One region of the Clostridium felsineum DSM 794 genome, then DNA from elsewhere that is predicted to be linked to it. Evidence: riboswitches for the same ligand, from Rfam matches in the RefSeq annotation. Region 1 holds a riboswitch; each other region holds the start of a gene.

What was found. Region 1 has a riboswitch for magnesium ahead of CLFE_RS24515 (cation-transporting P-type ATPase). Riboswitches for the same ligand answer to the same signal wherever they lie in the genome.
Region 2: another riboswitch for magnesium. It lies ahead of CLFE_RS02755 (NRAMP family divalent metal transporter); the one in region 1 lies ahead of CLFE_RS24515 (cation-transporting P-type ATPase).
Region 3: another riboswitch for magnesium. It lies ahead of CLFE_RS18380 (magnesium transporter); the one in region 1 lies ahead of CLFE_RS24515 (cation-transporting P-type ATPase).

What each region holds. Positions count from the first base shown of each region.
Region 1 covers NZ_CP096981.1:133,499-137,797, forward strand. Annotated here, with positions in the region: gene CLFE_RS23125 (LysE family transporter) at 137-724, shown strand; gene CLFE_RS23130 (winged helix-turn-helix transcriptional regulator) at 730-1,104, shown strand; gene CLFE_RS23135 (GNAT family N-acetyltransferase) at 1,123-1,536, shown strand; M-box (ykoK) riboswitch at 1,685-1,872, shown strand; gene CLFE_RS24515 (cation-transporting P-type ATPase) at 2,058-2,213, shown strand; partial or broken gene CLFE_RS24410 (Tn3 family transposase) at 2,281-2,739, opposite strand; gene CLFE_RS23150 (LysR family transcriptional regulator) at 2,887-3,777, opposite strand; gene CLFE_RS23155 (epoxyqueuosine reductase) at 3,902-4,299, shown strand, end outside.
Region 2 covers NZ_CP096980.1:575,959-580,257, reverse strand. Annotated here, with positions in the region: gene CLFE_RS02760 (TetR/AcrR family transcriptional regulator) at 1-290, opposite strand, end outside; gene CLFE_RS02755 (NRAMP family divalent metal transporter) at 466-1,701, opposite strand; M-box (ykoK) riboswitch at 1,895-2,058, opposite strand; gene CLFE_RS02750 (MATE family efflux transporter) at 2,225-3,577, opposite strand; gene CLFE_RS02745 (4Fe-4S dicluster domain-containing protein) at 3,633-4,299, opposite strand, start outside.
Region 3 covers NZ_CP096980.1:3,935,058-3,939,356, forward strand. Annotated here, with positions in the region: gene CLFE_RS18375 (Nramp family divalent metal transporter) at 1-774, opposite strand, end outside; gene CLFE_RS18380 (magnesium transporter) at 787-2,058, opposite strand; M-box (ykoK) riboswitch at 2,346-2,517, opposite strand; gene CLFE_RS18385 (ammonium transporter) at 2,917-4,134, shown strand; gene CLFE_RS18390 (P-II family nitrogen regulator) at 4,262-4,299, shown strand, end outside.

The DNA.
Region 1 (4,299 bases):
AATTATATTTCTAGTGCTCCAAAATAAAAATATATCCGTAAATTTATGAGTTACTAATAAATTTCATAGTTACTTGTTAATATATTGTAGCGTCTATATTATATAATGTATACTGTTCTAAATATAGGAGGTAAAAATGTCTATATCAGCTTTTTTTATGATGCTAGGATATATGGTGATTTGTTCTTTCACGCCGGGTCCTGGAAACATTCTAGCTCTAAATACCACGACTCAATTTGGCTGGCGAAAAGGGAAAAGACTAATTTGGGGAATTTGCGCAGGATATGTCTGTGTACAGATTATTTGCACTTTAGCAGTATACGGCTTGAATTCTTTTCTTACCCCTGTACTTGATGTGTTAAAATATGTTGGAGGCATATATATGGTTTGGCTGGCAATACAAATTTTTAAAAGTAAGCCTTTAAATGCTGACAATGAAGGGAAAGCATCCTTTAGAGAAGGCTTTTCACTTCAATTTGTAAATGTAAAAATATATTTTTATATTATGACCTTGTTAATGATTTATTTTATTCCATATATCAGTACCTTACCCGGTTTACTTTTTGCAGGTGTAGGAGTTGTTGGTATTGGAAGTATAGCTTGTTTAACCTGGGCATTCCTTGGGCTTAAAATACAAACTCTTTACAAAAAACATCATAAACTTATTAATTTTATATTAAGTTTATTTTTACTGTATTGCGCTTGGGATATTATAAGGGGGTAAATTTAATGTATCAACATAAAATAGCATCGGATATTCGTTGTCCTCTTGAATACGGACTTGAAATTTTCGGTGGAAAGTGGAAATCTCGAATTATATGTGTTTTATCTGAAAAAGGTACTTTACGATATAGTGAAATCAGAAAAGAAATGACAAACATAACAGATGCTGTTTTGGCATCTACTCTTAAGGAATTAATTGCAGATGACATTGTTAATAGAAAGTCTTTTGATGAGATTCCACCACGTGTAGAGTACTGCCTTACGGATAAAGGTATTTCTGTAATTCCTATTTTACAGAGTATTTGCAGCTGGTCTGGGGCTTATCATAAAGAAGATAATGAACATACAATGGCACAATGTAAAAAATGTGACTATAAATAATCAAGGGAGGTATTTATAATAATGATTAACTACACTTATGAAAAAAAGTTCACACAAGATGAGGTACAGCAATTATTTTTATCTGTTGGCTGGGTATCTGGTCAATATCCCAGTAGGTTGTATAAAGCATTAAAGAATTCTTCTACGGTTTTAACCGCTTGGGATGAAAATAAACTAGTAGGGCTTGTGCGTGTGTTAGATGATAGTGAAATGGTAGCATATATGCATTACGTTTTAGTGAATCCAGCTTATCAAGGTCAAAGAATTGCTGGAACAATGATTGAAATGATTAAAGAAAAATATAAGAATTATTTATATATTGAAATTATGCCAGAAGAAAGTAAAAATGCAGCTTTCTATGAGAAATTTGGCTTTAAAATTATGACAGATGGAGTGGCAATGCAGCTTTGCAATTTTAATGATAAATACTAAGTAATTTAAATTGCTAATTATATGATATTATTGCAACAGTTTGTAAAATATGACGTGATTCTACATAGTATTTTTATTTGCTAAATTCAAAAAAGGTTGACATTAATACATATTTACGTATATTATAATAAAGCAAGTTTAAAAATTTAATACTCTTTGTTAGGTGAGGTTACTACATAGATATACGCTACTGCCCAAAAATGTCGAGAGACGCCAATGGGTCAGCAAGTACTGCCGAATTAAGGCTTTATTTAATGTAGCTGACGGCCTTCATATTTTTATGAATGGCTATGTTCAAAGCTGTGTAGTGCTAAAACTAAACGAATGGAGAAAATAGATGTTTTTTTGTGTCGAGCATAAATCTCTTCATTCTTTGTGATGGAGGGATTTTTTTATTTTAAAAATAGGAGGTGGTTACCTATGGACGATGATCCTGAAAATAATATATCTAAAAATAAAATGTTAATTGTTATTAAAGGTAACTACCCTTTAAATAACAATGACTAAGGGAGGCCATTGTTATGGAACTAAAAAACCTTATTAGTAATATTAATTCACCCTATATCGAATTAATTTTCAAAAAATTCAATACCTCATTAAACGGAATAAGTGAAGAAGAAGCTGTAACTAGATTACAAAAATACGGTTTAAATGGGGTACGGCAACGATTCGTGTAAAAAAGACCTCCTACGGGTACAGCCGACATACATGTAAAAACCGGCCACATGATGGAAGTAATATCCATTATATGACCTTTTCTTGTTTCATAGGTATGGAAATAGTCATATCTATTTCCTTTGGTATATTTTTCAAGTCAATCACATAATCACCAAATCGTTTTATGTGTCTAGTAAGATATGGACTAAGCGCTGCTACATCTGACTTGGTAAACTCTACTCCATTAGCTGATAGTTCTTTTAATATATACGTCATGTCCACAACATTTTGAAGTATTACTGCATTGGATACAAGATTATTATATTTAATTCTTTTTTCTTGTTCATCAGGATCATTTTCGGAAATAATGACTTCACCACCGAATGAGAAATATTTAGAAAACCCATTATATTATTCCATTTTATTCGTGGTTGATGTAATCTGTTGACGCATTTCAATATCGGAAATATATTCCAAAAGAAAAATGGTTCGAATTACTCTGCCTAGTTCTCTAAATGCTTGATAGAGCTTGTTTTTATGACTATACTTCATTGTGACAGTTTTCATATAAACCTTGTTTTTGTAGAGTTTATAAGTTTATAAAAACAGTATTTAATGGTATAATATTGCTAATCAGTAAGTCGTATCTGTGAGAAAATGCGAAGTAAAGATTATTTATTAATAACTTTGAATCTATTTGCTTTCAAAATTCTCCCTCAGTATCTGTATAAATAATGACATTGCAGGACTAATCCACTTGTTCTTATGATAAGCGTATATTGCTGTGATTTTGGTATCAGAGCAACCTGCCTCAAGTTCTTTTAATTTCCCATTTTTCAGTTCTTCTTCTACTGTAAAACGAGGCAAGAAAGAAATTCCTAAATTACTTGCAACACATTTTTTTATTGCTTCAATGCTCCAAAGTTCAATTGTGTTATCTAAGAGTATATTGTTAACACGAAAATAATTTTCAAGTATTTTTCGATTAATGGATTCATCCTCATTAATAATAAGACTTGTATTTATTTCTTGATTTGGTGTGCAAAAATCAAATTTATTTTGTTCTAATCGAGGTGAACATATTAAAGTTAAAGTGAAATCAGCTAGTTTAACAGTAATCAAACTATCATTTTTACTTCCCACATCGTACATTAAACCGAGGTCTGCTTCACCCTTCGATAAGATATTTTTTATGTCAAGGCAATTGAGTGAAATGATAGAAAGTTTTACATTAGGAGCTTTTTCTTTAAACAAGCTCAACACATTTTGTAATTTATAAGACATCAGTGATTCTGCAACTGCAATTTTCAATTCTCCTGTAATCTTATCGCCAAATTTACCAATACTCTCAATTTTTTTTACTGTATCAAGTAATTCGTTTGCATAAGGTATTAATTCTTTACCTGAAGTTGTTAAGACCATGTTGCGACCAATTTTTTCAAATAGCTTGATTGAGAGTTCTTGTTCTAATTGTTGAATTTGTGAGGTGACTGTGGATTGAGTATATCCTAATTTCATTGCTGCATTTGAAAAACTACCTTCTTCTATAATACTTTTAAAGGTTTTAAAATGCCTAATATCCATTAATTTCACTCCAATCTTCATATTAAGTTATGATATATTAAAAAAATCGAATTGTCAATTCGGATATATCAATTTTACAAATATATAGTTCTTTGATAGTATAAGTGAAAGGAGTGTTGAAGAAATGAATTCATTAGCAGAACAAATAAAAAGTGCAGCACTTCATATGGGCTATGAAAAGTGCGGTATTATTAAGATATCTGATATGTTAGGTTATGAGGAAAAACTTAATGAACGAATTGAGCGCATTCCAGAAGTAAAGCCATATTATGAAGATTTTTATTCTTTTGCTCACCCAGAAGATACTTATCCATGGGCAAAATCAATCGTTATTTGTGCAAGGCAATATGGAAAATACTATATTCCTGAACACTTAAAAGGCATGATAGCTAAATACTATTTGGTAGATAGTAGAACAGACGAGAATTCTGAAAGTTTTCAAGATAGTTTGAAATTTGAAAAACATATGCAAGATATAGGAATAAAAACTGCTACTGACAGGAAATTTGGTATTACTGCATT
Region 2 (4,299 bases), on a different replicon from region 1:
TAAAATTCACATATCAATTCATGCATTTCAACTGCTTTAAGTTCTATAGCACACATAATAGCATACTTTAATGCAGGAGTTTCTATATCAAAGCTTTCATTTACTATACTGTCACTTTTATCGAATAACTCTAAAACAATAGTCTCAAATATTTCTTCTTTATTCTTAAAAAAGTAATATATGCTGCCAATTAAAACCCCTGATTTATCAACTATTTGTCTTATAGTGGTTTTTTTGTAACCTTTCTCTTTAAAAAGTTCCTTGGCTGCCCACAGTATCTTATTTCTCACTTCATCCAATGAAATCACCTCCGTCACTTAGCTAAGATTTCCCCTATGTAGTTGAACACGTTCAACTCAGCTTTAATTTTATCTTTCTTTTATAAACATGTCAAGTAGTAATATATAAAAGATTTCTAATAAATACCTCCTTAGAATCTTCTATATATCACAATGTATTAATATTTTAAATTAGTTTATTTATTATTGGTGATACAAATAATATTACTGATAATACTATTATAAAAACTACTGTTATGTATACTATTATATTTTGCAATTTGTTATTAATATATTTCCCCATAATATCCTTATTATTTATTAAAAGCACCATAAATATAAGAATTACTGGACAAAGTATACCTGCAATTTGCTGAGTAACAAGCATAATACCTACTAAGGAAAGCTTTGGAACAAGTACTAATGCCGAACTAAATAAAATCATAAAAGTAAAAATTCCATAAAAAGTTTTAGCCTCTTTAAATGAGTTATCAAGTCCTCTTTCCAGTCCAAAGGTTTCACAAATAGCATATGTTGTTGATAGTGGTATTATCATTGTAGCTAAAACCGATGCTCCAAATAGTCCTGCTGCAAAAAGTATTGTAGCATAGTTTCCTGCTAGAGGCTTTAATGCCATAGCTGCCTCTTGTGCACTATTTATTTTAATTCCGTATTTATAAAGCGTTACTGCTGTACAAACAATTATAAAAAATGCTACTAAATTTCCCCACACGGCTCCTAAGTATACATCTAGTTTTTCATATTTATATTCCTTTATACTCAAGCCCTTGTCCACCACTGCTGACTGAAGATAAAACTGCATATATGGTGTTATAGTTGTACCTATCATTCCTATGAACGTTAAAATATATCCATTTGAAAAGCTTATGCTTGGTGTAACTGTAGTTTTAATAACTGTATGCCAGTCTGGATGAACTTTTATACAAGTTATGATATAAGTAAAAAATACAAAGGTGAATGCTAAAAAAACTTTTTCCGTTTTAGCATATGACCCTTTTGTAATAACAAGCCATACTAAAAATGCCATAATAGGTACTGTTATATATTTACTAATCCCAAATAACTCTAAGCTTGCAGCTATTCCAGCAAAATCTCCTACGCACACACCAAAATTAGCTATAAATAATATGAGCATTGCAAACAAAGACCACTTAACTCCATAATTTTCTCTTATTAAATCTGATAAGCCTTTTCCTGTAACTACTGCCATTCTTGCATTCATTTCTTGAATTACAGCTAGACTAAATGTAATTAACAAAAGTCCCCACAGCATCTTATAACTATATGAAGCTCCTACCGTTGCATAAGTAGCTATACCACCTGCATCATTGCCAGCATTTACTGTTATTAAACCTGGACCAATAATGCCTAGTATAAACAATAGCTTGTTTTTCTTTTTCATTTAATTTTACCTCCCAAATAACATGGGAAAGTAAACTAAATTTTATACAAACAATTTAGGCAGTTTCCCCACGTTTATGTTTTTTGAAAATTGTATGTTGTTCTTGCATAAATGACTAGGGTCTGCGTCCATTGATTTCACCTCCAAAAAAATAAAAAAAGCCCCAAAAAGGCCTCACAAAACAACAACAAAAATATTCTATCTTTCGTTGAGCTTTAGCACTATATAGCTTTGGGTAAACCCAGCTACATTAAGTAAAACCTTAATTCGGTAGTACCTGCTAACCCATTGGCATCTTTCGATATTTTTGGGCAGTAGCATATATCTATATAGGAGCCTCACCTAACAATACATATTAACTTTACTTTCTACATAATAATACAAAGAATAAATATTGTCAATGTTTCATGTTTGTGATAATTTAAAATAAAAAACGACACAAAACCATTATATTAATAGGCTTTGCATCGTTTTTTCTATATATTTATATAATTAAAATATATACTCTCTTTATAATAATATCTTAAGCATTTGCTGCTACTTGATTTAATTTTTTTGATGATTTATAAGCTAATAATAAAATAAGCAGTACTGTTAAACCATCAGCTAATGGTTGTGCTAAAAGAATACCTTGCATTCCAAATATAGCATTTAGTATAAATAATCCTGGTATTAAAATTACTCCCTGCCTTGCAAGAGAAACAATTCCACCGTATTTTGCTTGATTTGTAGCCAAGAATAACAAAGTATATACCATTATAAAGCCCATTCCCATAAATGTAACTGAATAATATACAAGTGCCTTTACTCCAATAGATACAACTTGTGCATCATTGTTAAATATTGCAACAAGAGGTTTTGCAAATATAATCATTAAAACACTACAAATAACACAAAATGCTGTAGTCCAAATGAGTGCTATATTTTTAGATGATCTAACTCTATCAAACGCCTTTGCACCAAAACTAAAACCAACAAATGACTGAAATCCCTTTGTAAATCCTGTTATTGCCATGAACCCCAATGAGGTTATTCTAACTTCAATTCCAATTGCAGCTACACACGCATCTCCATAACCTGCACCAAGTACATTAGTTATAGCTATTGAGGCACTATAAAGTAATTGGAAGATCATAAGAACAACTCCAACCTTTGCAGTTTCTACATAATACTCTTTAACTGGTTTAAAGTTTAAAAAATTATATCTAACACTACCTTTTTTGGCTCCAATATAATATAAATAAACTAAAGTTGTAAGTATGTTAGCTACAAGAGTTGCAGTACCAGAACCTCTTATTCCCATATGAAGTCCATAAATAAATACTGGGTTTAGAAAAACATTTGAAATTCCACTTACAAGCATTGCAACCATACTATACATTGTTGCACCCTCAGATGCTAACATATTATTACATGTTACGTTAAAAAGATTAAAAAACAATGAAATCGAAAAAATTTGGGCATATTGTTTTGCAAATACTATATCTGTATTACTTGCTCCAAGACCTCTCAATATTGGGTTCATAAAAATTAATAATATAGCTACAAAAATAACTCCAACAATTAATGAAGTATCCATAATAACAGATCCAGCATCGTTTGCTTTTTTGTAATTTTTCTGACCAAGCAGTTTTGCAATGTATATTGAACCACCACCACCAAGAAGAGAACCAAGTCCTGTAATAATATAAGTTAATGGAGTTGTAACCGTAACTGCTGCCATTTGTTGCTTTCCTAAATTACCAACAAAATATCCATCAACAGAAACAAATAATGCAGATATCATCATACCTACCATTGTAGGAATTCCAAGCTTTAAAAGTACCTTCCATATTTCTCCCTTCTCCATCATGACCAGTTTACTATTTTTCTCCATAAATCAATCGATCCTTTCTATCCCTTTATATATTAATACAAATACTCAACCATAACTATTTAGAATTCATATTTACAATTTCCATTGTGTTTTTTCCAGCCATACATAAAAATGTACATGAACCACAATTTATGCAATCCTCTACTCCATAACTCTTCATATTAGTTTTTATATTTTTTTCTTGATCTCCTATTACCTTATGAACTTGAATTCCCATAGGGCAGTTTTTAGTACATCCTCTACACTTTTTACATTTAGACTCATTATTATAAGTTACTTCCTTTGAATAGCCAATAAAATTGGTTAGTGGAGTAACTTTTTCATTTTCTTGGGCTTTATGAGCCGCCATAATACCTCCGCCTGTAAATATTGCTTTACCTTTTCTATTACCAAAAACTTTCTCTAATACTTCCTTTACATCCATATCATAATTAACTCTTGCAACCTTAGCTTCTCCTGTTTCATAATCAGCAACTGTAATATATCTACTTCCCTTTAAAAACTCACCTTTTGCTATTTCAGCGATCATGATTACAGTTTGAACATTTATAACTAAAATTCCTTTCTTTACTGGAATTTCATTTTTATCCACTTCCATATCAAGTACTTCTTTTATTAATACTTTTTCTGCACCTGTTGGGTAACGATTAGGAAGATTTTTAACATTTATACCCTCAATAACTTCATTCTTTAACAATTTTGCGGCTAAAAAAACTTTTGAT
Region 3 (4,299 bases), on a different replicon from region 1:
ACTGGATATAGACATATGTGCCTTAAATAATGTTTCTGAAGTACATATTGTTATAAAAAGAGCTGTCGCTATTCCCCATATTGTTCCTAAATATACATCAAGCTTTTCGTATCCATACTCCTTTAAAGATATTCCTTTATCAACTATTGAGGATTGAAGGTAAAATTGCATATATGGAGTTATTGTAGTTCCAACCATGCCTATAAGATCAAGCCAATAACCTTTGTTTAGACTTCCCCTTGGATTAAATATATGCGAAGTCACATTAGACCAATTTGGTTTTACCATAAATGCTGTAATAACATATCCGAAGAACGTAAGTGTCAATAACAAAAATACCTTTTCAGCTTTTGAGTAATTACCTTTTGTCATTATAACCCAAATCATTATTGCAAGTATAGGAACAGATATATATTTATTTATATTAAACAATTGCAAACTAGCAGCAATCCCCGCAAAATCAGCTATGCAAACTCCTAAATTTGCTATTAACAGAACCGTCATGGCAAAGAAAGCTAACTTAACACCATATCTCTCTCTTATTAAATCCGATAATCCCTTTCCTGTAACTACCGCCATTCTAGCATTCATTTCTTGAACAACAGCAAGTCCTATACCTATTGCAAGTAATCCCCACAGCATTGAATAACCGTATTTAGAGCCTATTACAGAATAAGTAGTTACCCCCCCTGCATCGTTACCCGCGTTTGCAGTTATAAGACCTGGGCCAACAATACTAAAAATCAACAATAATCTACTAAACTTCTTTTTCATACGCTCACCCTCTTAGCCCACTTTTTTAAATTTCTTTTTCCATGTTGGCAATAGTACCTCATCTATTAAATCATTTACTAGTATAATTCCACATATTTTATTCTCATTGTCAACTACTGGGAGCGATATAAGATTGTATTTTGATGATATTTCTATAGCTTCATCAAGTTTATCCGAATCTTTAACAAATGCAAGTTTTTTATTCATAACATCTTTAAGCTTTTTTTCTGGAGGCATAAAAAGTAAATCCTTAAGTGATATATAACCTTCCAATTTCCCTTCATCATCCGTTATATAAATAAAATATATCACTTCATCATCAGGATTCATTTCACGTACTATTTCTAAAGTTTCATTTAAGGTTATGTTTACATTAAATGAAATAAAATCTTTATTCATTATACTTCCTACAGTTTCTTCTGCATATCCCATGAGAGCTCTTACTTCTTCAGCATCTTCTTTTTCCATATTAAGTAGTATTTTTTCAGCTGTCTCTTCATCGACCTCATCTAAGATATCCGCAATTTCATCATTTGGCATACTATCTAATACTTCACTTTTTTTATCATCACTTAAATTTTCAAGTATATCCGCTTGAATATCTGGATCTATTTCTTCCAAAATATCTGCTGCCAAATTTTCATCAAGACTTTCAAATACTTTTTTTCTATACTTAAAATCCATGTCTTCAAGTATATCTGCTAGATCTGCCGGATGCATAGTTGACAGCTTCTGGTATGGAACTGTTAATTTTAAATTATCATTAACCATTTCTAAGGATTCAACATCATTCCACATTATATAATTTTCCATAGGTTTTCTTTGCGCTAATTTATAAAATCTATATATAAGCCCTTCAATTCCAAGTCTCCTACTTAATGCCATAAACCCTGTATCAACTGCTATAACTTTAAGTTCACCAACCATCTTTGCCATTCTCAAATCATTAACCCGTACGAGTTTTTTTCCGTTTATATCAACTATTTGCTTATCCAAAAGATTTTTAGACAACAAATAGGAATATTTCCTCATCATTGTGTCTTTAACTGCTTTAACTTTTATATAAATTCTTCTGCCTTCATCTTCTTTGTAAAAATCTATTGTCTTAAATTCGTAGTTTATATATTCTCCACTTTTTTTCACTTTATACCCAATTGCTCTAGGATAAGCTTCATCAGCAACAACATATATATCCCACAATCTACCTACATATTCACCATATTCATCATACACTTTCTTATAAAGTATTTCGCTTAAAAAAAAGTTATTTAATAATTTTTGCATACCAATCATTCCTTTCAAAATTTACTGAAGTATTCCACTTAATGTAAATCGTTTTTTTGTATTACAGTAATAGAAAGTTATGTTCTATCTCTTAGTTTTGAAGAGGAAGATTGGAATTTAATATGTCTATTCTAATAAGTTATATGAAAAACATTCCTCAAATTCCTCTTCTGTTATAAAATTAAAATCGTCCTCGCTCAAATGAGGGCCACTTTCCATAAAAACTCACTCCTTCTTACATTTTGGCATAAAAAAAAGCCATCAAAGGCTCGCTCAAAAATTCTAATAATAAAATTAGACAGTAGAGCTTTAGCACTATATAGCTTAGATCAGAATACAATCCAGCTACGTTAGATAAAACCTTGATTCGGTAATATCTGTTGACCCAAGTTGGCATCTCTCGATGTTTCTGGGCAGTAGCGTATATCTATATAGGAGCCTCACCTAACAAAAACTTTTCTTACTATTATAGTATTATTAAAAGTCAGAAATATATACTGATATTTTAGAATTACAACAAATAAATAACATACCTTTAACAAGGTAAAGTAAAAGAATACATCCTATTACAATATATTCGTTTAAATTCGTACTATACTTTTAATTATAGTATAAAATGTGAATTTTTCAACCTAAAAATAAAAAACTTCTTTAACTTAGTATATTCTTCTCATAATTTATCAAATTATCTTACGTTACTCAAAAATATGATTTTTCTAATTTATAGGCATTAAATTATTTTTTTAACATTTAAACATATATTTAATTAATAAACTTGCAATTTTGTCTCACATTTGATATCATTATAAAATATCGAACTACTTAATTAATCAGAAATGAAAAAAGGAGGCTATTCTTATGAATTTTGCAGATACTACTTTCGTCTTTTTATCAACAGTTTTAGTAATGTTAATGACCCCTGGTCTTGCCATGTTTTATGGGGGAATGGTTAAGACTAAAAACACATTGAGTACTATGATGCACAGTTATGCCTGTATGATTATAATATCTCTTCAATGGGTTTTAATAGGCTATTCAATTGCATTTGGTCCAGATATTTCAGGTCTTATAGGAAATTTACAGTACGCACTTTTACATCATGTGGGTTTTAAACCTTTCGCTCCATATTCTAGTACTATTCCCCACAGCTTATTTATGATGTTTCAATTAATGTTCGCAATTATAACTCCTGGTTTAATAACAGGTGCTTTTGCAGAAAGAATAAAATTTCCAGCATTTATACTTTTCATACTTTTATGGGCAACCTTAATATATGACCCACTTGCACATTGGGTATGGGGTGATGGCGGTTGGATAAAAAAACTAGGAGCTATAGATTTCGCTGGTGGAACTGTAGTACACATAAGTTCTGGTGTTTCCGGTCTTGTAGCCGCTATAATGATTGGAAAAAGAAAAAATATAAAAACATCTCCAAACAACCTTACTTTAACTTTTATAGGTGGTGCCCTTTTATGGTTTGGTTGGTTTGGCTTTAACGCAGGAAGCGCTCTAGGTATAAATGCTGTAGCCATGAATGCCTTTATAACAACTAATACAGCAGCTGCTGCCGCTGCCGCTGCATGGATTGCTTGTGAATGGTTTATTACAAAACGTCCAACTGTTTTAGGTGCTTTAACTGGTACTCTTGCTGGTCTTGTTTCTATAACTCCAGCATGCGGATTTGTAACTGTAGGTTCTTCTCTAATAATAGGTATCCTGGGTGGAATCATATGCTTCTTCTCAGTAAGCTTTCTTAAGAAGAAATTTAAATATGATGATGCATTAGATGCTTTCGGATGCCATGGCGTTGGTGGTACATGGGGAGCTATAGCAACCGGAATATTTGCTACCAAAGCAGTTAACTCAGGTGGAGCAAATGGACTTCTTTATGGAGATCCTTCACTTGTTTTAAAACAGCTTATAGCAACTGGTGCAACTTATGCTTATTCTATAATCGGAACAATCATAATTATTAAATTAGTAACATTAGTATTTAAAATACGTTCAAGTGAAGATGAAGAACTTCAAGGTCTTGATATTTCTATTCATGGTGAAAGAGCTTATCATATAGATTAGAAATTTTAATATACTACTTTGGTCGTAATTTTTCAATTTTATATTTATGTATTATGGAAATTTTACTTTTAAAGTAGTATATTTATATATAAGCTATTATATTTTATTTTAAAGGAGATGAACTTTTATGGATTACAAAATGAGTAAAATTGACATAGTTACAAG